Regions from separate parts of the Shewanella sp. 6_MG-2023 genome, predicted to be linked through region 4. Evidence: predicted binding sites of a transcription regulator. Region 4 holds the regulator's gene; each other region holds the start of a gene.

Region 1 (7,449 bases), on a different contig from region 4:
GGATCCAAACTTGTTCGCTTATGTTCATATCACTTCCTCTTGAGCCATCATTGGCAAATTATTGTAATGGCAAAATAATCGTAAATTCTGTTTGTCCTGGTGCCGATATACAATCAATCCGACCTCCATGTAATCGTGCAATATTATGGGCGATGGATAATCCTAATCCTGAGCCCTCCTCACGGCCGGTGACCATGGGATAAAACAAGGTATCTAATAGGTCTGCAGGGATCCCTGGGCCGTTATCGATAATCGACAATGCCAGTACCAGCTTAAAACGCTTAGTGCCTATGGTGACTTGATGCTGGGTGCGAGTGCGGATGAGTATTTCTCCGCCATTAGGATCTAATGCTTGCGCGGCATTTTGCACCACATTGAGCACCGCTTGCTGTAATTGATCAGCATCCATGTCCATATCGGGGATTGAAGGGTCATAATCTCGCTCCAAGCGGATATTGCTTGGTAGGGTTAGCTCGACTAAGCGCAGCACTTTTTGAACTATTTGATGAATATTGTGGGTTTCATGTTGAGTCGGGCGCTGAGGGCCCAATAGTTTATCAACTAAATTTCGTAGTCTATCGGCTTGCTCAATAATCAGATCGGTAAATTCTTTAAGGCTTGGGTCTTCTAGTTCCCGAGATAATAGTTGCGCCGCGCCTCTTAAGCCACCTAATGGGTTTTTAATTTCATGGGCGAGGTTACGCACTAAAAATTGTGCCGCCTGTTGCTGAGCATCTAAATTAAGTTGTTGATGAATACGATGTTGTTGATCAACTTGACGTAGTTCTAGCAGGCTGATGTTGTCTTCACTTTCCATCGGTATCAGGGTGATATCGATGATGTGGTGCACGCCATCAAGAGTAATTAACGCCGCAGTGTTGACGGTGATCCCTTGATTTGCGTTAACCGAGTCTTGGAGGAGCTCGGCTTCAACGCCCATGAACTGATATAGCTCAGGTAAACGCTGCTCTAGTAATTTATTGCTGCCAATACCAAGAAGTTGTTCAGCTGCAGCATTGGCATAACGCGGCCGTAATTCGTTATCGATAACGAATACAGCGGTAACCAAATGATTCAGCAGATTGTTCATGTCCATCAAGTGTCCTGCAAAGTAGAGTTGCACTACTATGTTGCACCAATATGGTGCGATGCGCAACTTGTTCTACACTGGCAACTTGTTAAAACAATCTCAAATTCATAATATTTATCTTTTTGATATATATCACTTTTTACTTGGCAAAGGTCGAGGCTTTGCGATTGAGAAAACAGATGCTTGGTGTAGAAATATCTTTCTTGGAGAACTTGATGCAAGGACTTTGCCGTTTTGGGTCAAAACTTTAACCACGAGATTATGTTCACCGCGATTCACTTCGGTAACATTAAAAATACTGCTTGATTGCGGCTGACCATAAAGTAAGTCGTCGATATACAGCGCCATTAAAAAGCCACTGGGTAATTCTGGTGCAGCACTGGCAACCACAGTAAAGTTGCCATTGTTATTGCGAATGGTTTCTTCTTGGGTCGGATTAACAATACGTACCCGATACTCTACTGGTTTAGCTTCTTTTGGGCTGCTGTCTGTTTCTATGACGGTGGGCGCAGCAACACTGTTTTGGGTATTTTCACTCAATTCTACTTGTTCAGCATTTTCTCGTGGTTGGTCGCTGTAATGTACATTTCCTTGTTCATCAACCCAGCGATACACGGTGGCATGACTGATAGAAAAGATAACACTGCATAAAATAAGAGTTATTAATAAGGTTAAACGCATTTGGGGTTCCTTCACCTTCAGCTTTAAACTTTATAATATTAGCCTCTTTTGAATTAAAGATCAGTATTAACTGCTGATTAACATAGGCTAATTACTTGTACTCGCAGCAATATTCGCTAATTTCATGGGTACGAATTTTAAAGGTGACTTTCGCATCAAGTGTAAACAGTTGACCTGCTGGAACGGTTTGCCATTCACTCTTGTTGGGTAATAGCACCTCAAATGAACCTGAAGTCACATTCATGATTTCAGCGACAGCAGTGTCAAAGCTGTATTCGCCCGGCAACACTACTCCGAGAGTCTGCTGGCTTCCGTCATTAAAATGAATGGTACGACTGATGACTTTACCTTCAAAATAAACATTGGCTTGCTTGGCTACGTTAACGTGATTAATGACGGTCATATTATTCTCTGTTGATTAATTATTGAGAGAAAATATATAGTCGATTTAAGTGAGTTAAAAGTGAAATTAAGTCATGTGCTGTTTTGCGGCTAAGTATATTTAGCCAATAAAAAACCCGCCATAAGCGGGTTTTTTGGTTCTCAAAATTTGAAATCGTTAACTAATCAAAACGATTACTTAGCGCTACGGTTATGACGCTTACGCTCGTTTTCAGTTAAGTAACGCTTACGAACACGGATGTTCTCAGGAGTTACTTCTACTAATTCGTCATCATCGATGAACTCAAGCGCTTGCTCAAGGGTCATTTCGATATGCGGAGTTAACACTTGTGCTTCATCAGTACCTGATGCACGCATGTTTGTAAGTTGCTTACCTTTCAAACAGTTAACTGTTAAATCGTTTGCACGAGCGTGTAAACCAACAACTTGACCTTCATATACTTCAGCAGCATGGCCGATGAATAGACGACCACGTTCTTGTAAACCGAACAATGCGAAAGTCAGTGCTTTACCAGTAGCGTTTGAAATCAATACACCACGAGCACGTTGACCAATGTCACCGCCTTTCACTGGACCGTAATGGTCGAATGAATGGTAGATAAGACCAGTACCAGAAGTCGCTGTCATGAATTCAGTTTGGAAACCGATTAAGCCACGGCTAGGAATGATAAAGTCGATACGTACACGACCTTTACCGTCTAGCTGCATGTCTTTCATGTCACCTTTACGTGTACCTAATTTTTCAATTACAGCACCTTGATGTTCTTCTTCAACATCAACGGTTAAGGTTTCAAATGGCTCGCACATTTCACCGTCAATTTCTTTAACGATTACTTCTGGACGTGATACCGCTAGCTCGTAACCTTCACGACGCATGTTTTCAATTAGGATACCTAAGTGTAATTCACCACGGCCTGAAACACGGAAACGATCTGGAGATTCAGTTTCTTCAACACGTAATGCAACGTTATGAATTAGCTCTTGCTCTAAACGCTCAAGGATATTACGTGAAGTAACATACTTACCTTCTTTACCAGCAAACGGAGAAGTGTTTACTTGGAAAGTCATGGTTAGCGTTGGTTCGTCAACAGAAAGAGCAGGCAAGGCTTCAACAGCGCCTGGAGCACAAATAGTGTCAGAAATTTTTAGCTCACCAAGACCGGTAATTGCAACGATGTCGCCAGCGTTAGCTTCAGCAACTTCGTGACGGTCAAGACCCATGTAACCTAATACTTGGCCAACTTTACCGTTACGTGTCTTACCGTCTGCACCAACAATAGTTACTTGTTGGTTAGGCTTAACGCTACCACGTTTAACACGACCAATACCGATAACACCTACGTATGAGTTGTAATCGATTTGAGAAATTTGCATTTGACATTCACCTTCAGCATCAGCATCAGGGAAAGAAACCTTTTCAACAATTGCTTGGAATAAAGGTGTCATGTCTTCGCTAGTTTCGTCTGGATCAAGGGTCGCGAAACCATTTAATGCAGAAGCATAAACGATAGGGAAATCTAACTGTTCGTCAGTTGCACCTAAGTTGTCGAATAAATCGAATACTTGGTCAATAACCCAATCAGGACGAGCGCCTGGACGGTCAATCTTGTTGATTACAACAATTGGCTTAAGGCCTTGAGCAAACGCTTTTTTAGTTACGAAGCGAGTTTGTGGCATTGGGCCATCAACTGCATCAACTAAAAGTAATACTGAATCTACCATAGATAGAACACGTTCAACTTCACCACCGAAATCGGCGTGACCAGGAGTGTCTACGATATTAATACGGTAGTCGTTCCATTTGATGGCGGTATTTTTAGCCAAAATGGTGATACCACGTTCTTTTTCAAGATCGTTAGAATCCATTACACGTTCTGCGGCTTCGCCTCGACTTTCAAGGGTGCCTGACTGTGCCAAAAGCTTGTCTACCAAGGTCGTTTTGCCATGGTCGACGTGAGCAATAATGGCGATGTTACGTAAATTCTCTAACACGGATAAAACCTCTATACCATCAAACAAATAAATAGGAGTTTATAGCGGCATTAAGTTTAGCCACCATAAAAAAGCGTGCCATTCTACTCCACGAGACGCTTTGCGGATAGGATTATTTTTGTACACTTTGTGATTAGCTAAAAAATAACCATCAATTTTGGCATTTATAGCATCATATAATAGTAACGATTCAGAAATGTGACAAACAATCAGCGCAGTGTTTTTAGCCGCGCACCAAAATAGAATTTGAACCATAATAGTGCGTGCGCTTGCACTAAAATGATGCAAAATTGTGTTTTCGATAATTGTCTATTAAGTCAAATATATAAAAATCATATACTTATTCAGTTGGCATGGTAATAGCTTTAAGATTGTCAATTATGTGATATTTCGACACATACGCGTCTTTAATGTCGTAGTATAGTGGTGAACTTGAATTATAAAAGGGAATACCCTTACTCTACCGGAGGCTTAAGAATGTCAGCTGAATCTGTTTTAACGCAACTTAAAGAATTGGAAGTTAAGTTTGTTGATTTACGCTTTACCGATACCAGAGGTAAAGAACAACACGTTTCTATCCCATCTCATCAGGTTGATGAAGATTTTTTTGAAGACGGCAAAATGTTCGATGGTTCGTCTATTACGGGTTGGAAAGGCATTAACGAATCTGACATGGTACTTATGCCAGATGCGAGCACGTTTGTTCTTGACCCTTTCACAGAAGAAACAACTGCACTAATCCGTTGTGACATCTTAGAGCCAGGCACAATGACAGGTTACAACCGTGACCCACGTTCTATTGCTAAAAAAGCTGAAGAATACTTAACGTCTACTGGTATTGCTGACACAGTATTAATTGGTCCAGAGCCAGAGTTCTTCTTATTTGACGATGTTAAGTTTGGTGCTGACATGTCAGGTTGTTTTGCTAAAGTTGATGCAAAAGAAGCGGCATGGAACTCAGGTACTGGCTATGAAGATGGTAACACTGGTCACCGTCCATTCGTTAAAGGTGGTTACTTCCCAGTAGCACCAGTTGATTCATCACAAGACTTACGTAGTGCTATGTGTTTAGTACTTGAAGAAATGGGTCAAGTTGTTGAAGCGCATCACCATGAAGTTGCTACAGCCGGTCAAAACGAAATCGCGACACGCTTTAACACGCTAACTGCTAAAGCTGATGAAGTTCAGATCCTTAAGTATGTTGTGCATAACATGGCACACGCATACGGTAAAACAGCGACATTTATGCCTAAACCAGTAATGGGCGATAACGGTAGTGGTATGCACGTTCACCAATCTTTAGCTAAAGATGGCGTTAACTTATTCGCAGGCGACAAGTACGCTGGTTTAAGTGAAACTGCTCTTTACTACATTGGTGGTATCATCAAGCATGCTAAAGCGTTGAATGCATTTACTAACCCAAGCACAAACTCTTACAAGCGTCTTGTGCCACATTTCGAAGCGCCTGTCATGCTTGCATACTCTGCACGTAACCGTAGTGCTTCTATCCGTATCCCAGTGGTACCAAGCCCTAAAGGTCGTCGTATTGAAACACGTTTCCCTGATCCACATGCAAACCCATATTTAGGTTTTGCTGCGCTATTAATGGCAGGTCTAGACGGTATCCAAAACAAGATTCACCCAGGTGAAGCTATGGATAAAGATTTATACGACTTACCAGCAGAAGAAGCGGCTGAGATCCCACAAGTTGCGACTTCACTAGAAGATGCACTTGCAAGCTTAGATGCGGACCGTGAGTTCTTAGTTAAAGGTGAAGTATTCACTAATGACTTTATCGATTCATATATTGCTATCAAGCAAGGTGAAGCAGAGCGTGTTGCACGTACTACTCACCCAGTTGAATTTGAACTTTACTACTCACTATAAGACGTCTTTATAGACCGCTTTTATAGTAGTAAATAACAGTTAGTAAAAAGCCCTTACTGGTTTCCAGTAAGGGCTTTTTTGATCTTTGCATATTCATAAAACGGCAGGGTGGATGGATATTTAGCAAAGTGGCTGTTTGATTTTTCTACAATCTATTTTACAAATTCAATGTGTTTGTCGGTATATTAAATGAACAAATAGATGCTAACTTGTTAATCATGACCAAATTGGCAATAAATGGATTTTACTACATATACTTAAATACACGCTTTTAATTATTAGTCGCGCATGATTAATAGCAAATGATTGCAAAATAAGGACTCATGATGATAACCAATATCAAACGTCTCTGGCTGCAAGTGCTAACTGTATGGATAGCATTGTTGCTATTACCCTTTTCGGCAGTAGCAATTGAATGGCCGCAAGATGTTGAAACGAAACTCGGCACCTTAGTGGTTTATCAGCCGCAGCCAGAATCGTTAGATGGCAATATCTTGATGAGCCGCGCTGCGATGTCATTTGAAGTGGAAGGTCAAGACGACCCTGTATTTGGCGCTTTTTGGTTTAGCGCTAGAATCGATACTGATGACGATGTTGCTTTGGTGCGTAATATTGAAGTGACCGAAGTGCGCTGGCCATCATCCACTGCCGAAGACCAGCAAACGTTCACCGATACAGTCTCAGAAGCGCTAGCGACAACTAGCTTCGAAATTTCCATGGAGCGCTTATCAGCCAGCCTTGAAAATGCTGAGCAGGTAAAACGCAGCTTAGATAATATTAACAACGATGCGCCAGAAATCGTCTTCAGTAATAACTTGAGCGTGTTGCTGTCCTATGATGGTGAGCCACAATTTAGTGAAATTGAAAATAGTCCCTATGAGCGAGTGTTAAATACCCCTTTTGCCGTTGCCCGTAATACGCAAACGAACAAGCTGTATTTAAGCAGTGGTACCTTTTGGTATGTGGCAGATGATCCTATGGGGCCATGGCAAGTCACATTGTATCCTCCTGAAGATTTGGTCAGCATGGTGAATACCGAGGATGAAGCCGCTAAAAGCACCGTCAATGCGCCGCAGATTATTACCACTAATGAACCGACTGAGTTAGTGGCCACTGATGGCTCACCCAATTGGCAAAGTCTGATTGATGGTAAGTTACTTTATGTCACCAATACCGAAACCCCATGGGTAAGAGAGACCTCCTCTGGCGATATGTATGTGCTTTTATCTGGGCGTTGGTTTAAATCTAAAAAGCAGGCCGGACCTTGGCAGTTTGTTAGGGCTGACAAACTGCCTGAAAGCTTTAACGATATCCCTCCCGAATCTGATATTGGTGGCTTAAGGGTCTCAGTTGCAGGCACTGATGAAGCCAATCAAGCAGTGCTAGATGCGCAAATC
Region 2 (7,449 bases), on a different contig from region 4:
TCAGGGGTGATAGCAATATAGTTCTCTGCTAATTGATATTGTGGCGGAATAAATAAATTAACTCTTGAGTCTGCTAGCCATTCACTTTGGTCTGTGTAGGTGAGTAATAATGCGAAAAGACTAAGGTTTAGTGGTGCTATGTCAATGCTCTCGAGGTTGTTTATATCAATAAGCAAACTCGGAACATCTCCCATACCAACACCATAAAGAGTGACCGTATTACAATTAGTATCTAATTGGTCTATGTACAGTTGCGCTTCAGCCATGCGGTTGTGTCGGCTACTTAATTGAATTCCATTTACACTAATTGTTTGAGTATTCCCTGTTACAAGAGATGCAGAAAAATTCTCTATTGAATTTTGATCTAATTGAGTTGCCAGTTTAGGCCACCGCTGCTTAATTATATTTAAATTAGATAGAAATAGTTCACTCACTTTGGGGACTTACCTTATGTCATCAGGCTAATTGTGTTAGATAGTTGGATGCAGTTAAATTGTCAGGATTAAACGATAGTATTTGTTCAAAAGCTGATTTGGCTCCGTTTATTTCACCTAGGCCTGCGAGAAAAATACCAAGTTTGATTAAAGTGCTCTCATCGGTAGGGTATTTATCTAAAAAGTCCAAATACATGTCTAATGCTTGTTGGTTATTACCTTGTAAAGATAAAATATGAGCATGTTGTGGTAGATATTCATCGCTATATTGTGTGAGTTCACTAAGCGTTTTCTCTGCTAAATCAAGATCGTACAACTTCAGTGAAAGAAATAGAATTTGTTTTCTCTCTATTTCAGTTAACTGAACATCTGCAATTTTCTGTACTGATTCTAGGGCTAATTCAAAACGTTTTTCGATGATATAAAGATAATGCTCTGCTAAATGGAATAATCTGTCCGCCGTTTCATTTTCTTTCATTAAGGGCTCTAAACCCTTCAATAGTATTCTTAAGCCTGTGGCATTATTATTTTTTTGGAGGTCTAATATTTTTGTTTGAGTATTGACCAGTGATTGATTGGATTTTTGCATTGAAAAGTAAGGATGCGATAGACTCGTCAATTGTTGATGGTAGTTTTCTTGTAGTGCTTCTATTAGATGAGTGTCCTCCTTTGAATAAGATATTTTAGACTCTTCAGTTTGGGATGCTAGCCAAATATTGACTCTGCCTGGCTGATTATATTTGAGCCAGCCTTTATGCAGCAATGAAATTGATGCGGTTTCTTTTAATTCTTCTAGTCTCAACTCAACATAATCAATAGATTCAGCAATTGAACCAATTAAAGTAGAACTAATGACTTTAAAAGCATTGTAATATTGGTAAGTCATGTCATTCATCTGATCAACAGTCCAATCCTCAGTATCTTTTGTGGTTAAAAATTTAGAAAACTCATAATAACCATAGAATTTGATAGCATTGGTGTATTCGGCAAAATTGTTTTTTAATGTGTTTTCAATTGACTCAATTTTAGCGTTTATTTTTTGATGTTTCTTTGGTGTTTTTCTATTACTTACTAACTCTGAGTTCAATTCAATAGCTTTAATACATAGGCAATTTATTCTTTTGAAGTCAGTAAGTGCTGATGAAAGTTCATCATGTTTTTTCACAAAGAATTCTGCTTGGCTCGAACTCAATTCATCCACCAGAGCCAACAATTGCTGTGGATTTATGTTAGCAGGAATAATCTTGACGCTATCAATCGGTTGGTAATCGATACCATCAACTTGAGCAGCGTTTATTGATAGGTTAGATATTGTAACATCAGGGTAAGATTGAGCTTCTTCCTGGAGTGCTTGTGCTGCATAAACCAGCTGTATAGGTGTTTCTGCTATTTCACCTGCATAGGTTTCTACCCATTCGTTAATGGCACTATTACTGGTGCCAGCTTGAGCCTCAACAGTTCCTTGTGCATGAGTAATTCCATTATTGGAATGGCAAAAATCAACTCCAGATAACAGGATATTTTTAAAACCATATTCTATGGCAATTCTTAATGCACTATTAGTAACAGTAGGTCCAATGGTTGGAATATTATTTGGCTCGTTTACCCATGGTAAAGCCTCTCCTATATAGAGAGATGTCCCTTGCCATTGACTAACAATTCGGTGATTAACATGATGAGAAGTAATAAATAAACTTTCTTTGGAAAGCGACATCATGTCTCGGTTCACTTCAAAGCTATGCTCTTGAGGATCAACAGAAACAATAATATGTGCTGGAATTCCTGCTTTGGAAAGTATTGCAGCCATCCGAGACACTGCAATAATGAACAAATCTTGATAGTTGTTTTTTATCCAAGCTATATGGTTATCAAAGGATGGGCCTCCACCAACAATGATAGCCATTTTTCCCGTAAATTTATTATTTAATATCGATGCAGGGATATGATTATCACAAACATTCTTTAGCTGTTGTGTTACAAATATTTTCTGTGTAAAACAACTTTTCTTCAGTGATGTATGCTGAGATATTATCCGATGTGCTGTATTGAAAAATTCAATATATTCTTCAATGATGCCGGATGAGACTGCAAGAGAAAGCGTGATAATTGATTGATTCTTTATTAAAAAGAGATCGTCTTGACTTGATTCTAAGTGTTCAGACAATTGTTCTAGATTAAATATTTTTATGTAGCTACTTTTATTTTTTGGTATATCTACGTTAAGTAAACTTAGGACTACAGGTAACTCTACAAAAATATATTTGCTACCACTTGGTCTATCATTCTCTAATATATAGTTAACCAATAAGCCTGAATCAAGACCAAAAATAATATGGAGAGTATCCTCTTTAAAAATGTCCCTGCTATATTTTTGTTTATATAGTGTTCTTGAGTCAATTTTTTCAAATGTATTTCGATTTACACTGGGTAAGTAATACTCACCAAACTGGCTGATAGAAAATTGATTTTTAATCACTGAATGTGTATCCATATTTTTGCCTTTAGTATTAGCCATCTCAATATATTTAAATCTTAATCACGATATCTTGTATTTGAATATTCCCTGTTGCGTCTATGCCTTGTAATACTGCGGTGGCACTTTCTTCTGATACTTGATCAATGGTGACTGTTGCGCGGTTTGGTGTGGCAACGGCGCGCATTAAATTCACTCTGTCAGGGATGTTTTGTTGCAATACAATTTGAAAGCTATCACCGGCTCTCACATGGTGCTTACGGCCTAAGTTAATAATTATTCTATTGCCTTGTTTAGCCACAATTTGTCCCAGCAGTGGGCGACAATTTAGCAAATTATCAATGTCAGCATTGCTTTGCTGCATAAGCTGGTTAACCGTTTGGCCATAGCTTGAGCGCCAAAAACGTTTAGTGGTGGGTGATACGGTTTCGTCACGTTCAAACTCCCACGGCGCCTGTGCTGAGTAATCTTTACTCCAGACTTTTTCACCGCTAATAGCGTGATACAAAGTTAACTTAAAGCTGATTTGTCTTTGTGGATAGCTTGTAAATAAGCCAAATAAAAGGCTAGAGCTGGGCTCGGTAGAGATATCAAGAATATCAGGTTGCAATATGTATTGGCTGTCGGTGATTTCGCCTAACCAACTTGGGATGCGATTACCTTTAAAATTGATTAACTCATTGCTGTGATCGAGTGCTTCATCGGCGTGAATGCGGGCAAAGCTATTATGGGAGTGACTATTTAGTAGCACGCCATACTGTTGTGATAGTGCTTGAGTAAAGTTTAATAACTGACCATAACGTAATTGAGCGCGATCTTGAATACTGGCCTGAGGCACCATTATTGCCGCTCTTAATTGCTGACCTCGGCATTGCTGAGCTGAGTCGTCTTGAAGATCTAATCTTAGTAATACAGTAATGTCAGTGCTCGTGAGCATTTCAGATACCAGTTCAATATTATTGTCTTGTCCTATATGACTAAACTGAAATGCATCTTGGCTTAACTGCCCCTGACCCGAGATGTATTGACTATTAACGTTAACACCAACCCCAGCTTGCATGCTGGCATAGCTTAATGCTTGGCTTATTGCCGCTTCACGGGCTTTGTCGACATTACCATTGATGATATTCGCATGGCCTGTTACTTCAATAATTTCAGCTTTTAACGGCAGACTCAAGATACTGACAAACAGCAATATGGCTGCGGAGTAGAGTCGCTGGGTTGTTTTACTGCATATTTTCATATTAATCACTTGCTTAAAGATAACGATGAACGACTAATACAGTGCCAAGTTTATGGCGTTAAAGTACTAGGAGCGATTGTTTGAGAATAAATGCAAAGAATGTGCCTGTTATTGGTTTTCAATATATAAGTCGTTAAGCCAATGCTGAAAGGGATTAATTATCTAAAGTTTTTATCCTGATTGCCGATAGTGTTTTTAGAATTCATTTTTAACCTTTAGGCCTCAAACGCCTTAGCCCATAGCAATGCTTGAGTTAAATACAGGAATGCAATATGCGCCGAATTGGTTTACTTCCAATCATGATGTTGATGACAGCTTGTGCTGGCTCACAACCGACAGAGTATGATGATTTATCTTATGTCAATGAAGGCTATGAGATGAATTTTTGGTATGAGTCTGAGCCCAAAACGGATCATGTTATTCGCTACGATATTCAGCAGTCAGGCATAGCGCCCAAAGCTGGGGTTAACCGCTTGGCAGAAAAAATTGTCAATGAATTAGTGCTACAAAACGACAGCTTACGAGCTGATCAACCACTGCTGATCACCACACCTGTCATGCTTGATGATTACGGACAAACTAATTTGCTGGGGCAGCAATTGCAGCAAGGCATGTTGACTGCATTTCATGCCAATGAATTTAATCTTGTTGATATGAATGTGGCTAGTTCACTTCGCGCCACTGCGGAGGGTGAGTTTATTTTAAGCCGCGATTGGAAGCAGCTTGCCACAGATTTAGCGGTATCCCATGTGGTCGTAGCCACCATGGGCACTACCTCAGAGGGCGTGGTGCTCAATGCCAGAATTGTCAATACTAGCAATAATCGAGTAGTGTCAGCGGTACAAACCTTTGTTAAAACCCACAGCCTGCCAGGCTATTTAACACCTGCCAATAAGGTGATTTCAAAAGACGGCATCTTGTATCGAAACGAGCATGCAGGTATGGCAAGCGTGACTATTTTAGGAGATAACCAATGAAGGCAATACTGTTTGCAACCCTGACAGCAGCCCTCACCTTGTCCGGGTGTGCGGTAAACGACAAGTATGTGCAATGGGAAACCGAGGCGCCTAAACAATTTCCTAAACTAACCGCTATTGGTTATGCGCCGTTAGCAACGCAACCGGCAACAGAGCAATCTCACAAGGTGTTAATGGCGATGCAAGCGTCTAAAATTGCCGCTTATCGTGAACTGGCTGAGCAAGTGTATGGCCAGCAGATTGATGCCAGTAGCCAGGTCGATGATTGGTTGCTGAATAAGCAAACCGTTACCGCCAGTGTCTCGGGCATGATTAAAGGCGCTAAAGTGGTCAAAAGCTATCCGGCTGGTGATATGTATGTGACTGAGTTAGAACTGGATTTTTCACAGGTATGGAGCCTATATCAGCAGCAAAATAGGCCTAGAACGATTAAGCATGTGACTTACTTTTAGTTAAATTTAATTATTTAAATCCAGTCATTTAAATCCAGTCATTTAAATTAACTTAACTGAAGAACAAAAAAAACCGCTCTTTGAGCGGTTTTTTGGTTTTTAAAACACAATCTAGCAACTCGCAGGGCAGTTAATTACCGCCTCGATTATGCTTTAAGGTTTTGCCCTAAAGAGGAAATCGTTGAAGTTCGGCCTTTGTCATTATAGGTCAGGCTTGATGCATTACGGCTCATTTGCAGCGCTTGAGAGAAGCGATTAAGGCTGGCTATATTAAGCTCAATTAAGCTGGCATTTTGACTATTGATGGCCTTGCACTCGTCTAGAATCGCTTTGGCTTCTTCGACTTTAACAATGAGTTCTGGCTCAGCGTTTAATAATGCTTTTTCTGGGTGAGAGGCTAACTTTTCATCATTAAGTTTGAGGTTGTTTAGGCAGTCAACCTTGTCTTTTGCCAGTGACAGTAGTTTATCTGCGTCACGTTCAGTAAGGGCTAATTTTTCTTCAGATACAAGTAATTTCAGCGACGACAAGGTGTCGTGCTGAAAAGATAACAGCTGTAGTAATTCAGTCATAAGTTACTCTTTATTAAAACCCACATTACCCGTTAAGTAATGTGTGGCCGATAATATCAAGAGTAACGATGAGGTTACTCTTGGTCGAAATTTAATCCGTCAAGATCAGCTTCAAAGCTAGCAATGTTAGCAGCTAACTTTTCAGGATCGACTTTGTAGCGACCTTCTGAAATTGCTAATTTAATTGCATCAACTTTGCTTTGGTCAACTTCTGGTAAAGATGCCATATTACTCTGCACTCCCTGCAGCTGCTGCGCTTGTGCAGTAATACTGACCGAATCCGTTTTTACTGGGGCAGCCGTGGTCTTAGCCGCTGAGTCAGCTGTTTGCGTTGTTGCTCCTGCGTCGCGATTGGTGCGCAACTGAGCATGAGAAGCTGTTTTTAGATGGTTAATATCAATTGCCATGTGAGGCTCCAGCGTAATGTTAGGGTTTTCCAAACAGGTTATCGGCCTTGTCAGAAAAAACTTTAGAATATTTTACATTCTAACTTCAACTTCGCCAACGCCTGTGACAATGACATCTAATCGCCTGTTAGAATTGCTATTTCTGACTCTAATAGCATCGCCAATATTACCATCTCTTAGTGCTTCTCCGGCAGTTTTTATTTCAAATGCGTTTGTTTTAGCATAAATAGATACCGAATCTCCTTTGCAAACAAAGCATAAATTATTGTTTAGCAAAGGCGCTTTAGCTGACACACGCCTTTTTGAGCGGGTACCGAGTAATTGTGAGATCTCAGAAAAAAACTGCCCGCGGATACTGTGTTGGTCAACATAGTTAATTGCCACATTATCTGCTGTGATTAACTCACCTTTTTCAATAATTCCCAATGCTGTCACCACTGGATACATAACCTCAACTTTAACCGAGATAAACATTTGCCATGGGTAGTCATAGTCAGGGCTGATACAGCTAATTTTGACTGTGTTGGTGCGGCTAATTTCGCGGTCACTGGCCATTTCAACACTAATGGGTGGCAAACATCTTGGCGGTGTTAATCGGCCATCAAGATTTTGCGGGCTAATGTTGATCACCGCATTGGGCTTTTTAGCAATTTTTTTTGCTACTACCTCTTTAGCTAATTCAGTAATGGTCGATAGAGAGTAAGTTATGGTGGCATCTTCACTGGCGTTAACCGGTAAAGATAAAAAAATAATGATCAATAGTAGAATGTTTTTCTTCATAATATTCTAACTAGCTTGATTGGCCAGGTTACCTCTAAACTTCAATTTTAATTAGCAATGATAAGGCTAAACATTCTCAATGTTATCTTTGTCAGAAGTTTGACTTTTTTC
Region 3 (7,449 bases), on a different contig from region 4:
TCAATCCCTTGCATACCCGGCATATTCCAATCGGTTACGACAAAGTCAAAATCGCTTTTTTGTAACATCGGTAGTGCGGTATTGCCATCATCTGCTTCTTGAGTATTATTAAATCCCAAGTCTCGCAACAAGTTCTTTATGATACGTCTCATTGTTGAAAAATCATCAACAATCAGTATCTTCATATTCTTGTCCAAGGTTTCCTCCGGTGAGCTTAATTCGTTGCTCTTATTAGTAATTATACCTGTGTCCAATGCTTGAGTTTGCCTTTGAGACGCAGCATTGCCTGACTTAAAATCTGGCTAACACGCGACTCGCTGACCTCAAGAACGGCACCGATTTCTTTTAAATTTAACGCTTCGTCATAATATAGCGACAAAACTAGCGCATCTCTTTCGGGTAATGTGGTAATTGCTTGTGCTAATGCCGATTTAAACTGCACTTCGGCTAAAGAATCAAAACTTTCATCCTCAGTTAATTCATCAGACACAATCACATCTTCTGAAACACCTAAGTCTTCAATCCCAATAACTTTTCCTACTGAAACATCGTTTAAAATATGGTGATACTCTTCAAGAGATATTTCCAATTTTTCTGCGATTTCAGTATCTCTGGCATCACGACCTAATTCTTGACCCAGTTCATCGATAACTTGTGCAACACGGCGTTGGTTACGATGTACCGAGCGCGGCACCCAATCACCACGGCGAATTTCGTCGATCATCGAACCACGAATTCGGATCCCAGCAAAGGTTTCAAATTTGGCGCCTTTAGAGCCATCAAACTTTGATGATGCTTCCAGCAGCCCCATCATCCCAGCTTGCAATAAGTCATCAAGTTGTACCGATGCTGGCAGCCTTGCCAACATATGATGTGCAATTCTTTTTACCAGCGGTGCATACTGTTCAACAATTGAGGTTTTATTATCAAACTGAGTATACGCGGCGGCTTTATTCACTCGGTGTATCCTCTTTTACTTCTTTGCGCTGAACAAGACGTTCAACAAAGAACTCTAGATGACCACCAGGCTGCTGTGGCACAGGCCAGCTCATGATTTTATTGGCTAAACCGTGGTAAGCAATGGCTGCTGGTGATTTTGGAAATGCTTCCACAACCAACTTCTGCTTACGTACTGATTTACGTAAATTTTCATCAAATGGCACTGTCGCAACAAGCTCTAAAGCCACATCTAAAAATCTATCGGTTACTTTACTTAACTTGGCGAATAACTCCATGCCTTCTCGCAAACTGCGCACCATATTTGCCACAATTTTGAAGCGGAACACACCGTGCTCACGACTTAATATTTTGATCAGGGCATAGGCATCGGTTATTGATGTCGGTTCATCACAAACTACAATCAATACATCTTGTGAGGCACGGGAAAAACTCAGCACCATATCAGAGATACCCGCTGCGGTATCAACGATTAAAATATCAAACTGGGTTTTCATATCGCTAAAGGCACGAATTAATCCAACATGTTGCGCTTGGGTCAATTCCACCATCGCTTGAGTGCCTGATGTGGCAGGTACAATACCAATGCCTTTCGGGCCTCGAACAATAATGTCGTCTAATTCTGCTTCGCCAGATAATACGTGAGATAAGTTTTTCTCAGCTCGAATACCTAACATCACATCAACGTTGGCGAGTCCTAAATCGGCATCGAGTACTAAAACCCGTTTGCCTTTCTCAGCAAGTGCTACCGCGGTATTAATCGACACACTGGTTTTACCCACGCCGCCTTTACCACCGCTGACTGCAATTACTTTTACTTTATCGTTATTTGGTTGATTCATCATACGTAAACCACTTGCTTGATCTCGGGTCATATCTTTACTCGAATGCATAGGCCATGTCATTTGACCACGCAGTGTCAGGTGACGTTTGAGGTTTTGTTTCGTTAAGTGCTGCTAACGCTTGTCTTGCTAATGAAAGCGTATCGGCAACCTGCATATCTTCTGGAACACGTTGCCCATCAGTAACATAACTTAGTGGCAACCCATTTTGGATTAATACACTTAATGCGCCAGCAATAGATACTGACTCATCTAATTTTGTCAGTATACACCCAGATAACGGGATTCTTTTAAAATGTTCTACGGCATCGAGTAACACTCTTCGTTGAGAGGTTGCCGACATCACCAAATAACTACGAATGGGTATTCTGGTGTTTGCCATCAAATCATCTAACTGCTGATAAAGGCGTAAATCTCGTTGCCCCATACCCGCAGTGTCAATCAATACTAACTTACGATTCTTAAACTGATAAAGAATTTGTTCTAATTCAGTTAAATCATGTGCTTGTTTAACTGGACAGCCCATTATTTTGCCATAAGTTGCCAATTGCTCAAAGGCTCCAATACGATAATGATCTGTGGTAATTAACGCAACTTGTTCTGGGCCATGATGAGCGGCAAATCTGGCAGCAATTTTAGCCAATGAAGTGGTTTTGCCGACACCAGTTGGACCGACAAATGCGACTACGCCACCAGTGCGCACAATATCGTCACCTTGGTTATCGAGCAGGTTGGCCAAACTTTGGGGTAAGGCTCTGACTAAATCGGCGGGAGAAAACTGCTGACTTAGGCTGGATAACTTGGCAGCGACAGCAGGCGAGAACTCTGCGGCAATTAATTTACTTTCAAGCATCGCGCCCACAGGATCGGTGCGTTTTTTCTGTTCTTTCATTAATGAAGAAACTTGATGAGTTAGCAAACCACGCAGTGACGCCATCTCTTCGCGCATTGCTTCCATTTCAGCTGAATGACCTTTATTTGGAGATCTAGACGGCTCAATGTGTTGCTGATGCTGTCTTGGTTCTTTAGCTGCAGGTTTGCTTGCTTCTAACTGTTTAGCCCAATCTGGTAATTCCTGCTCTTCATGTTGCTGGGAAATTTGTTGCTGCAGGCGGCTATGCTGCTTTTCTAATAACGCCTGTAATGAATCAGCTACTGGCGGTGGGCTGACTTTAGTGTGTGCTTTAATAGCAGGTTTATTAGCACCAATTGACACACGGTCTTCAGTCACATCCATAAAGGCTGCAACGGGCGATTTTACTGCAACATCAACTTTAGGCTCATCGTAGTCAACTGCTGCAACAATTTCGATGCCACCAGTTACTTTCTTATTCGACATGATCACCGCGTCAGAGCCCAAAGTCTCTTTGACTTGAGCTAATGCTGAGCGCATATCCTTGGCAAAAAATCGTTTAATTTTCACTACGTACCTCTTTCAAACTGAAAGTCATTGCTATTGCCCAACTGCAGATACTATGCGTATTTGCTTTTCATCGGGTATTTCTTGGTAAGAAATAACCCGTAAATTAGGAATGGTGTATTTCACAAACCGCGACAAAGTTGACCTAAGCATGCCTGATGTCAATAAAATGGCTGGTTGACCGACCATTTCTTGCTTCTGAGAAGCATCTAATAATGACTTCTGCATACGTTCTGCAAGGCCTGGCTCAATATTGGGCCCTTCACCGCCGGTTGCCTGCATAGACTTGTGCAACATCTGTTCCAACTCTGGCGCCAATGTTATGACAGGGATTTCCAATTCGGGCCCAGAGATCTCTTGCACTATCATTCGTTTCAAGGCAATACGTACTGCAGCGGTTAACACTTCAGTATCATTACTTTTGCTGCCGTATTCTAACAGTGTTTGCACGATTGTGCGCAAGTCTCGGATAGAAACTCCTTCATTAAGAAGGTTTTGCATCACTTTTACCACTGAACCTAGCGGCATAACGTCTGGTATAAAGCCATCCACTAACTTCGGCGAGTTTTTCGATAGCATATCCATTAACTGCTGCACTTCTTCATAGCCCAATAATTTAGCCGCATTATTGGTCAGTAACTGGCTTATATGAGTAGCAACAACAGTCGCGGTATCAACCACTGTATAACCTAATGTTTGCGCATGTTCACGTTGCGCTGGAGCTATCCAAACGGCTTCTAAACCAAAAGCTGGATCTTTGGTCTCTATGCCATCAAGCTTGCCGTAAACCTGACCTGGATTAATCGCTAACTCGCAATCATGTCTTACTTCTGCTTCGCCAACTACCACGCCCATTAAGGATATTTGATAGCAGTTGGGGGATAAATCTAAGTTGTCACGAATATGCACTGCCGGTACCAAAAAGCCCAATTCCTGCGATAATTTTTTACGTACCCCTTTAATTCGACTGAGTAACTCGCCGCCTTGACCTTTATCTACCAGCGGAATAAGTCGATAGCCCACTTCAAGGCCAATGGTGTCTACATGATGTACATCTTCCCAGCTTAGCTCTTTGGGCTCAGCCTCTTTGACATCGCTTGGGCCTTTAACTGCTTTTTCTAGCGCAAGGGTTTTATTGTCGTTATTGCGTTTATAAATAAAGTAAGCTGCGCCTGCGGTAATAAATGCGAACGTTAAAAACGCGAAATGTGGCATACCAGGTACAACACCCATAACAAAAAGCACGGCTGATGCAATGGCCATAGACTTAGGACTATGGAACATTTGGCTGATCATCATCCCGCCCATATCGCCAGACTCATTTTGGCGCGTCACCATCAAGGCGGCGGCGATAGATAAAAGCAATCCGGGTATTTGCGCCACCAAACCATCACCAATGGTCAGTAAGGTATAAATCTCCACCGCGCTTGAAAAATCCAAGCCGTGCTGCACCATGCCGATGACAAAACCGCCAAGGATATTAATCACCAGAATCATAATCCCAGCAATAGCATCCCCTTTCACAAATTTTGACGCACCGTCCATCGCGCCATAAAAGTCAGCTTCTTTCGTCACTTCAGCACGGCGAATACGTGCCTGATCTTGAGTTAATGTGCCGGCATTTAAATCGGCATCAATGGCCATCTGTTTACCCGGCATGGCGTCCAAGGTAAAACGCGCGCTCACTTCTGAAATACGCCCCGCACCTTTGGTTACTACGGCAAAGTTGATGATGATCAGGATTAAAAACACCACTAAACCCACAGCATAGTTACCGCCAATCACCACCGAACCAAAGGCTTCAATCACTTTACCCGCGGAGTCACCACCGTTATGCCCCTCAAGTAACACTATTCGTGTTGAGGCCACATTCAATGCTAAGCGTAATAAGGTGGCCACCAGTAAAACAGTCGGAAATGCGGCAAAATCTAGTGGGCGATCACTATAAATAGCGACAAGTAACACGATTAAAGCGAGGGAAATGTTAAAGGAGAATAGAATATCAAGCAGAAATGGCGGCATCGGCAATACCACCATACCTAATGCAGCCAGCACCAATAAAGGGGTACCAATACCTTTGAATGTGCTAAATCGTATTTGCTTTGCTTGACCTAGCGCTGTCTTTACATCCATTAACCGTAAACCCTTTCGTAATATTTTTGACGCTGACATCAGCGAAATGCAATTACTAAGCCAAGCTATTAGTTAATAGCAGCTGTTGCGGTTTGAATGCCTAAAAACACCGCAGCTAATGTTTTAAATCATCCGGAATAGGTTGATTGAGCGGAATAGGTTTTGGACGTTTACCGCGACCCTTTTGGTATTGTTTTAACTGAAATACGTAAGCTAAGATTTGTGCAATGGCGGTAAATAGTCCTTCCGGTACCTGTTGGTCAATTTTAGTTGTATGATATATGGCTCTGGCTAGCGGCGGCGCTGATACAATTGGCACTTCGTGCTCTCGGGCTATTTCGCGAATTTTAAAGGCCACATCATCAACCCCTTTTGCCACTAAAAATGGCGCAGATGAACGACTGGCATCATATTTTACTGCCACAGCGTAATGCTCTGGGTTAACCACAATCACATCGGCATTTGGCACTTCAGACATCATGCGTTTATTGGCCATTTCATGTTGCAATTGCCGTATACGGCCTTTTACTTCAGGTTTACCTTCACTATCTTTATGTTCATCTTTTACTTCTTGTTTGGTCATTTTAAGCTGTTTATTGTGATTCCAAACTTGAAATGGCACATCAATCACCACAATCAATAGCATTGATGAACACAATAAAATAAACATCCATACCAATAGATCCAGCGCATGGTAAATATTTCCCGGTAAATGACCCATAGATAAGGTCAAAATATCGTAAAAATAAAACGACAATAAAAAATACGCCGATATTGCCACCACCAAAAATTTAGCAATACCTTTAGTTAGTTCAACTAAGGCCTGGGTGCCAAACATTCTTTTAAAGCCTTTAGCAGGGTTCATTTTACTGCCCTTAGGCATAAAAGCTTTAACCGAAAAAGTAATACCGCCTAAGACAATATTGCCAAGAAAGGCAATAAAGGCGAGAAAAGCAATGAAACTGAATAATGGCCAAGCAAGCTCAGCGCCAATAACCCCCCAAACTAGGAACATAGAGTTGGTGTCATAGATCTGATCCCGCTCCATGGTGAGCATTTGCGTCATCACGCTGTGTAAGCTGCGCGCCAGATCTTGGCCAACAAACGCAAACCCCACAGCAGATGCTAATAATACCGCTGCAGTACCTAACTCTTTAGAACGGGCGACCTGACCTTTTTCACGGGATTGTTCCAGTCGCTTGGCGGTGGGGTCTTCGGTGCGTTCTTGACCGGTATCTTCTGCCATCTTGTCCCTACTGGCTTATGGAACCGTCAATGTGACAGGTCAGTTGTAAAATATCACACATCAGCAGCTGGGCTTGCAGCCACACCTGATCAAAATGAGACATGATAGGGCCTAGGGTCAGCCAGAGAATAAATAAGCCACTGACCATAGTCACTGGAAAACCGATGGCAAAAATATTCAACTGCGGTGAAGCCCGGGTCATTACTCCAAACGAAAGGTTAATAAGCAATAATGCCACAATCGCTGATATTGACATGGTTAACGCCGCGCCAAACATATAACTGCCAAACTCGGTAAGTTTTTTATAATTGGCAATGCTAAAGCCTTCGGTTGAAACCGGAATGGTTTCAAAGCTGGCCACCAGCATTTTAAACATCAATAAATGACCATCTACACTTAAAAAAATCAAGGTCGCCAGCAATAAAAAGAAGTTACCCACTACCGGGGTTTGCTCACCGGAGCCTGGGTCCACCATGGAAGCGAAGCCTAAACTGGTTTGCATACCAATAATTTGCCCTGTTAATACAAAAGTTTGCATCACTAAAATGGTCACAAAACCAATAGCTGTGCCCACTAAAATCTGCTGAGCTGAAACAAATACTGCAGTTAATGAAAATAGCTCCACATATGCTGTTTTTGGCAGTACCGGCGCAACGGCAATGGTGATGGCCATCGCCAATAATAAGCGGATCCGCGACGGAGTCGTATTGGCGCCAAAGACCGTCATTACCATTAGCATTGAAGAAATACGAAACAGCGGCCAAATATAGGCGGCAATGGTTTGGCTAATTTCCTCGAACAGAATATCCAATGACCTAACCTATAACCTGCGGGATCATATCCACCATATT
Region 4 (7,449 bases):
TGGCTGGCGATGTGGTTAGCTTATTCAATGCCAAGCTCTCTATGGCGGGCGCTGACTTTGTGCTTAGAGTTGTTGAAACGTTTAGCGAGCTGATCGGCAATATAAACCGAACGGTGCTGACCGCCAGTACAACCAATGGCAATGGTCAGGTAGCTGCGGTTATTACGCTCTAAATGTGGCATCCAAGTGTCAAAAAGGTTTTCAATTTGCCAGATAAACTTATTCACCAAAGGCTGTCGCTCTAAGAACTCTTGCACGGGCGCATCTAGGCCTGTGTAGGGCCTTAACTCAAGCTCCCAGTGCGGATTCGGTAAAAAGCGCACATCAAACATAAAGTCTGCTTCAGCCGGCATGCCATGCTTAAAGCCAAATGACTCAAAATGTACCACTAATTCTTTATCAACACTGCCTAGCAAGATTTGCCGAACATGATCGCTCAATTCGTAGATATTAGTTTGCGAGGTGTCGATATAGTGATCAACCATTTTGGCTATGGGTTCGAGTAACCGCCCCTCAAGCTTAATGGCTTCTTGTAACGAAATTTGATTCTTAGACAGTGGGTGTAATCGGCGGGTCTCACTAAAACGCTTCAGTAACACTTTATCGTTGGCGTTTAAAAAGAAACTGGTAATGCTGGTATCGTCAGACAGTAAAGCAATTTGCTCTTTGAGTACTTTGCCTTGCTCTTCGATATTACGCACATCGACGCTAATGGCGACAAGCTCGTTACTATCTTTAAGCTGTTCAAGCAGGCTGCCAATCAGTGGCAGTGGCAGGTTATCAACACAGTAATAACCTAAATCTTCAAGCACTCTCAGTGCGACTGATTTTCCTGAACCTGAACGTCCCGATACGATGACAAGTTTCATGCAGTAATAACCTGATAAAGTTCTGTAGCGTCATGACTCTTTCGAAGTCGTTTAAGTATCAATTTATCACTGAGTTTCTCTGCCATGCTAGATAATGTGCTTAGGTGTTGCTGGCACTGATCTGCAGGTACAAGAAGCGCAAATAAAATATCTACAGGTTGCTTGTCTATGGCATCAAAGGCGATTGGCTCTTCGCATTTGATTAAAATAGCAATGGGTTCTTCGATATTATCTAAGCGCCCATGTGGAATTGCTATGCCATTTCCTATACCTGTACTGCCCATTTTTTCACGCGCTATTAGACTTTCAAAAATAGCCTGTGAAGAAAGGGTTGGGTACTGGGCAGCCATTAAATTGCTGATTAATTCCAGTACCTTTTTCTTACTGCCCGGAGTGGCACAGGTAGTGCACGCCGGCTGCAGGATGGTACGAAGTTCCATCGTTAATGCTTAGTGAGTTTCTCTTTATGTTTAATTACCTGACGGTCTAGCTTATCTATCAGGGCGTCTATTGCCACATACATATCAGCGTTACGCGATACAGCAAACACTTCACCGCCTTTTAGGTGCAGTTTGGCTTCGGCAATCTGTTGTAGCTTTTGAACATCGAGCACAACGTGAACATTATTGATCTGTTCGAAGTGTCGTTCAAGCTTTGAAAATTTTGTTTGCACGTATTCCCGTAAAGATTGAGTTATTTCAATATGGTTTCCAGTCAGGTTAATTTGCATAGGTCATCCTCCAATAACAAAAGTTATAAGCTTTTGCGTTGGTTTGAGGGAGGGATGAGCATTGCCTCTCGATATTTGGCTATCGTACGTCGAGCAACGTTAATCCCTTGTTCAGCCAATAGTGTCGCCATTTTACTATCACTAAGAGGCTTTTTCGGGTTTTCTGCAGCTACGAGCTTTTTAATAAATGCGCGAATTGCTGTAGAAGAGCATTCTCCACCATCATCGGTACTTACATGGCTTGAGAAAAAATATTTTAGTTCAAAAAGTCCACGGGGGGTATGCATGTATTTTTGGGTCGTGACCCGTGAAATGGTCGACTCGTGCATTTCAACCGCTTCAGCAATATCATTGAGCACCATCGGCTTCATGGCTTCTTCACCGAACTCAAAGAAACCTTGCTGAAATTGTACGATACAGTTAGCCACTTTTAGTAAGGTTTCATTACGGCTATCGATGCTTTTGATAAACCATTTAGCTTCTTGTAAATGACCACGAATAAATTGGCTGTCAGCTTGGCTTGAACCGCCTTTGGCCATAGCTGCATATTGCTGATTAACGCCAATTTTAGGCATGTTATCGGGATTTAGCTCGACCACCCAGCGACCATTCTTTTTAAGTACAGTAACATCAGGAATGACGTACTCATCTTTAATGGGGGTAATTTGCAAGCCTGGACGTGGATTGAGCGTTTGAATAAATTCAATGGCTTCACGTAAATCATCTTCTTTAAGCTTGGTTTTACGCATCAGTAACCTAAAGTCACGACCGGCGATTAAATCAAGATGATCTTTAATCAGTAACTTAACATTATCTATGCAAGGAATTTCATTAGGGTATTGGCCTAATTGAATTAATAGACACTCACTTAAATCTCGCGCTGCAATGCCGACGGGATCGAAGTGTTGTACCCGTTTAAGTACAGCTTCAACTTCATCGAGTTCGATATCGTCAGTGCCTAAGGATTGCAAAATGTCTTCAACGCTCTGGGTGAGGTAACCGCGCTCATCAATGGCATCAATAATGGCGGTTGCAATCACTAAGTCATTTTCAGAAAAGGGAGTGAGGTTTTTTTGCCATTCAAGATGCTCATACAAGCCTTCACTGGTTTCGCCTTGAAACGGCATATCATTACCGCTCGATACTGCGCCAGAGCCAGAAGTCGGCGAGGCGGTATACACCTCATCCCATGTGGTATCCATAGGGAGTTCTTCAGGCATAGAATCTTTAGTGAGCGATTCAGTGGTATCAACCGTTGAGGTGTCTTTTTCTATGGTGACTTGGCTATTATCACTAAAATCGGTGTCAGTTTGCAGGGCGTTTTCTTTTACGGGCTCTTTGGCTTTAGTGAATTCGTCTTCAAGCTCTAATAGCGGGTTTGAATCAAGTGCTTGTTGAATTTCTTGCTGTAGCTCCAATGAGGAAAGTTGCAATAAGCGAATCGCTTGTTGCAACTGTGGGGTCATGGTTAAGTGTTGACCCATTTTGAGTTGGAGTGAGGCTTTCATGTACCGCTTGTCCCTAATTGAATTACATCATCGCGACGAACAGTGTGGGCGCTAGTTTATGATCCTAGAAAAATAGACTAGATTAAGGTTTGTTGTTGGCCGCGAATGCCATACTAAAAACTGAATAGTGCTAACTATAGCTTGAATTGTTCACCTAAGTATACCGACCTAACTTGCTGATTGACTAAGATCTCAGCAGGTGTTCCTTCAGCAATCAAGTTTCCGTGACTCACAATATATGCTCGCTCACACACATCAAGTGTTTCACGGACATTATGGTCGGTAATTAGCACCCCTAAACCACGGCTTTTAAGTTGTTGAATAATTTTCTTGATGTCGATTACTGAGATAGGATCTACCCCTGCAAAAGGTTCATCTAATAAAATAAACTTAGGATTTGCCGCTAATGCGCGTGCAATTTCAACTCGGCGACGCTCGCCTCCCGATAACGCCATACCTTGGCTATCACGGATATGAGTTATGTTAAATTCTTCTAATAAATGTTCCAGTTCTTCAATGCGCTGCTCATTTGATAAGCTTTTGCGAGTTTGAAGCACTGCCATTATATTATCGTGTACTGTGAGCTTACGAAAAATACTGGCTTCTTGAGGTAAGTAGCCAATGCCTTTTCGGGCGCGCAAATGCATTGGATCTGCGGTTAAATCATCTTCATCGATCAGAATGCGGCCCTTATCACTTTTGACTAGGCCTACGACCATATAAAAGGTGGTGGTTTTACCCGCACCATTAGGGCCAAGTAAGCCAACAATTTGGCCGGTTTTTACCGTCAGGCTGACATCTTTTACTACCTGGCGACTTTTATAACTCTTAGCGAGATTTTCAGCGGTTAACGTAATTTGGGTCATTAGTCATTTTGCTCAGCTGCTGGGGCTGACAATGTCGCCTGCGCCTCAGCGTTAAGTGATTCAGTTACTTCGGGTGTTTCAGTTGAGTTCACAGCCTCTACAGCAGATAAATTGTTGTTTTCAATTATAGCTGGTGGCGTGTCATCACCGGGTTTAGCGCTGTCTGGTAAATGTGGTTGCTCATCTTTTTTCTTTTCAGAATCAATCAAGTCTGGGTGACTTTCTGGTTGAAAAATAGTGATAACCCGATCTTCACCAGTACCGGTGCTTTCAGCAATTAACTGCTGCTTTTCAATGTTGTAGCTAATTAGGTTACCAGTAACCTGGCTGCCAGCTTGGTCCAATTTAGCATTACCCGTTAAGGTTAAAATGCTAGTGGCAAGCTCATATTTAATTTCATCGGCACTGGCAGTACCAATACGGCCATCATCTAACTCTTGGGAAAATGTCGCAGGGTTACCTGTGGCAACCATGGTTTTTTGGGTGCCGCTTTCGGTGCCAAATGCGCGTAATTCGTCGGCATTAATGTTAATCGACCCTTGAGTCACATTAACTGGGCCATAGAAGATGACCTGATTGTTTTTTATGTCAGCTTTTTGGCTCACAGCTGCGACTTTAAGCTCTTGCTGTAAATCGCCTTCTTTTGCATAGGCGCTGGCAATACTGACTACACTGAGTAGTGAGGCAATCAAAAGTTTACTTTGCTTCATACGTTCCTTCTACTTGACTTAAAAGTTCAAGTTCTTGAGCATTTAAATCAGCATACAGGCCTAAACCTTGTATATTAAAATCTGACCCAGTAACAAAAATTTGTCTATCTGAGGTCAAAATCATGGTGTTCATATCGAGTGCCAACATGGTGGTTGTCAAAGATTGTAATGGCTCGTCGATGTTTATTGCATCAATAATAACATTATTTTCTAAAACTACTTTGCCTGTTTCATTATTCAGCTTGCCTAAATCTGCGCTTAATTGCCATTCGGCTTCACCATTTTCAGGATAAATAAGGTAGACAGGCTCAGTAAACATGGTTTCATTACTTTGCTGAAAGTGCTCCATGTATTTCGCTGAGACTCGGCTTTGCACTAAACCTTGCTCATTAAATTCAGTGGTGCGTAAGTCATTGGCGATAAAATCAGGGCGAGCAGGGGCAGGCAATTTACTTGCCTCCATCTGACTACGTTTAATTTGTACTTGCCAATAAAGGACTAAGGCTGCGCCAAAAAATCCGATAATAGCGAAGGTCACTCGGCTCATATACTCATTCCGTGGGCATTTTCAAACTTATCTTGGCTAAGTAATAGCAAATCGGTGAGTTCACGTAATGCGCCATTTCCGCCGTTAATGGTGGTGGTCATATGGCAATGTTGTTTAACATAAGGATGGCCATCAGCCACACAAACTGCAAGGCCAACCTGTTTCATCACAGGTAAGTCAACCATGTCATCACCAATATAGGCGACTTCATCTGGGCTAACGCCATAGGTATCTAACAGGCTTTGGTAAGGGACTAGTTTATCATCAACACCTTGATAAATATGAGTGACACCTAAAGCGGTCATTCTATTTTCCACAATGGCAGATTTACGCCCGGTTATCACAGCAACATGAATATTACTGGTTAAAATAGAGCGAATGCCATAACCATCACGGGTATGAAATGCTTTTAACTCTTCCCCTGCATTACTTAAATAAATACGGCCATCGGAAAATACCCCATCGACATCGCAAATAAGCAGCTTAATTTTTTTGGCTTTTTGCCAAACATCATCAGAGATTGGGCCGTAAAAACCTTGGTGCAGTGTTTCGTGTAATGACATGTTAAATGACTCCAGCTTTAACCATATCGAGCATGTTAAGTGCGCCGACTGGGCGTTGGTTCTCGTCTACGACAATTAAACCGTTAATACTTTTTTCTTCCATAATCTGTAATGCTTGCGCGGCTAAAATACCTGGGCTGATGGTAATGCAGTTGGTTGTCATTACATCGGCAATAGCGGTAGTACGAAGGTTCACTTCAGCATCGATGACGCGGCGTAAATCACCGTCAGTAAAGATCCCGACTAGCTTGTCTGCATTATCGATCACTGCAGTCATACCTAAACCTTTATTTGAGATCTCATATAGGGTTTCAGTAATGCAGAGCTCACTTTTCACCTGTGGAATATCAGCGCCTTTGTGCATTACATCGCTGACTTTAAGTAATAGTTTACGACCTAAAGATCCACCAGGGTGGGATAGGGCGAAATCATCACGGGTAAAGCCTTTCGCTTGCAATAATGCTACGGCCAAGGCGTCACCCATCACCAAGGTTGCGGTAGTGCTTGATGTTGGTGCTAGCCCTAATGGGCAGGCCTCTTCAGGCACTTCAATACATAAATGCAGTTTAGATAGCTTGGCCATATTGGATTCTGGTTTACCCGTAATCGCGATTACCGGGACCCCCATGCGCTGTATAACGGGCATTAAGGTGAGAATTTCACTGGCTTCACCAGAATTTGATATGGCTAAAATAATATCATTTTTTGCCAGAGCGCCTAAGTCGCCATGGCTTGCTTCGCCAGGGTGAACAAAAAATGCAGGCGTGCCTGTGCTGGCGAGTGTGGCAGAAATCTTATTGCCAATGTGGCCAGATTTGCCCATGCCCATGACAATGACTTTGCCTTTACATTCTAAAATGAGTTCACAGGCTTGGCCAAACTCGTCTGAGTCTACATATTGATAAAGGTTATCTAATGCTGCCTTTTCAATATCAATGACTTGACGACCCCATTGGCGCAATTGTGTTTGTTCTGTCATATGTATCTCTCTATTGTCCAAAGCGATTTCGGGTTACGCTTTGGTGAGTCACACATCTTTATGCCCCATTATTGTGACTGAAATAAGACAACTTGGTACGCAATAAAGACGATTAATAAAAGGGCTCCATGCCAGCGAGTAAGCTGCTTTTTAGCGCCACTCGATAATACCAGTACTGCTAATGCGGTGCTGGTTGCTAGTACCATGTAAAAATCTCGACCGCTTGCATTTATGTCGATTTCACCTGGGGCAATCAGCCCTGGAATGGCCAGCACTGCTAAAATATTAAAAATGTTTGAGCCAACAATATTACCAATCGCGAGGTCGTCTTCTTTTTTTAGGACGCCAGCGATGCATGCTGCTAGTTCCGGTAAACTGGTGCCAATGGCAATAATGGTCAGGCCGATGACCAGATCTGACAAGCCAAATGTCTTGGCAATGCCTACCGCGCCTGTCACCATCCAGTCTGCCGAGAGTGGCAATAACACCATACCAACAATGATCCAGATAATAGCATGTAATGTGGGTACATTTTTAGGGATCTCTGCGTCAGACTCATCAGCTAGGACATCTTTTTTCTTATTTCGCATCGCGCTCCAAATGAAATAGCCCATCAAGGCGAAAAATGCGATTAATAATACCCCACCTTCAACACGGGTGAGCATGCCGTCGTGAAT

Evidence for each region. The regulator sigma-54, encoded in region 4, starts transcription at its own class of promoters, with help from an activator protein. The targets are predictions, from matches to a motif close to GTTGGCACGNNNNTNGNNT.
Region 1: the regulator sigma-54 is predicted to act here: its motif matches at 4,513-4,531, upstream of glnA (glutamate--ammonia ligase).
Region 2: the regulator sigma-54 is predicted to act here: its motif matches at 4,241-4,259, upstream of Q4533_RS05980 (flagellar assembly protein T N-terminal domain-containing protein).
Region 3: the regulator sigma-54 is predicted to act here: its motif matches at 5,399-5,417, upstream of flhA (flagellar biosynthesis protein FlhA).

The regions. Positions count from the first base shown of each region.
Region 1 covers NZ_JAUOQU010000006.1:63,066-70,514, forward strand. Annotated here, with positions in the region: gene glnG (nitrogen regulation protein NR(I)) at 1-28, opposite strand, end outside; gene glnL (nitrogen regulation protein NR(II)) at 59-1,096, opposite strand; gene Q4533_RS05335 (DUF4124 domain-containing protein) at 1,223-1,771, opposite strand; gene Q4533_RS05340 (pyrimidine/purine nucleoside phosphorylase) at 1,863-2,174, opposite strand; gene typA (translational GTPase TypA) at 2,348-4,165, opposite strand; gene glnA (glutamate--ammonia ligase) at 4,643-6,052, shown strand; gene Q4533_RS05355 (carbohydrate-binding family V/XII) at 6,376-7,449, shown strand, end outside.
Region 2 covers NZ_JAUOQU010000007.1:43,606-51,054, forward strand. Annotated here, with positions in the region: gene Q4533_RS05970 (motility associated factor glycosyltransferase family protein) at 1-434, opposite strand, end outside; gene Q4533_RS05975 (6-hydroxymethylpterin diphosphokinase MptE-like protein) at 457-2,925, opposite strand; gene Q4533_RS05980 (flagellar assembly protein T N-terminal domain-containing protein) at 2,960-4,150, opposite strand; gene Q4533_RS05985 (FlgO family outer membrane protein) at 4,423-5,127, shown strand; gene Q4533_RS05990 (LPP20 family lipoprotein) at 5,124-5,579, shown strand; gene Q4533_RS05995 (flagella synthesis protein FlgN) at 5,726-6,151, opposite strand; gene flgM (flagellar biosynthesis anti-sigma factor FlgM) at 6,226-6,558, opposite strand; gene flgA (flagellar basal body P-ring formation chaperone FlgA) at 6,631-7,338, opposite strand.
Region 3 covers NZ_JAUOQU010000007.1:84,847-92,295, reverse strand. Annotated here, with positions in the region: gene cheY (chemotaxis response regulator CheY) at 1-197, opposite strand, end outside; gene Q4533_RS06210 (RNA polymerase sigma factor FliA) at 239-958, opposite strand; gene Q4533_RS06205 (MinD/ParA family protein) at 951-1,832, opposite strand; gene flhF (flagellar biosynthesis protein FlhF) at 1,837-3,222, opposite strand; gene flhA (flagellar biosynthesis protein FlhA) at 3,253-5,352, opposite strand; gene flhB (flagellar biosynthesis protein FlhB) at 5,468-6,598, opposite strand; gene fliR (flagellar biosynthetic protein FliR) at 6,606-7,409, opposite strand; gene fliQ (flagellar biosynthesis protein FliQ) at 7,414-7,449, opposite strand, start outside.
Region 4 covers NZ_JAUOQU010000014.1:50,420-57,868, reverse strand. Annotated here, with positions in the region: gene rapZ (RNase adapter RapZ) at 21-869, opposite strand; gene ptsN (PTS IIA-like nitrogen regulatory protein PtsN) at 866-1,309, opposite strand; gene hpf (ribosome hibernation promoting factor) at 1,312-1,599, opposite strand; gene Q4533_RS10090 (RNA polymerase factor sigma-54) at 1,623-3,107, opposite strand; gene lptB (LPS export ABC transporter ATP-binding protein) at 3,242-3,973, opposite strand; gene lptA (lipopolysaccharide transport periplasmic protein LptA) at 3,973-4,683, opposite strand; gene lptC (LPS export ABC transporter periplasmic protein LptC) at 4,670-5,230, opposite strand; gene kdsC (3-deoxy-manno-octulosonate-8-phosphatase KdsC) at 5,227-5,793, opposite strand; gene Q4533_RS10065 (KpsF/GutQ family sugar-phosphate isomerase) at 5,795-6,772, opposite strand; gene Q4533_RS10060 (calcium/sodium antiporter) at 6,841-7,449, opposite strand, start outside.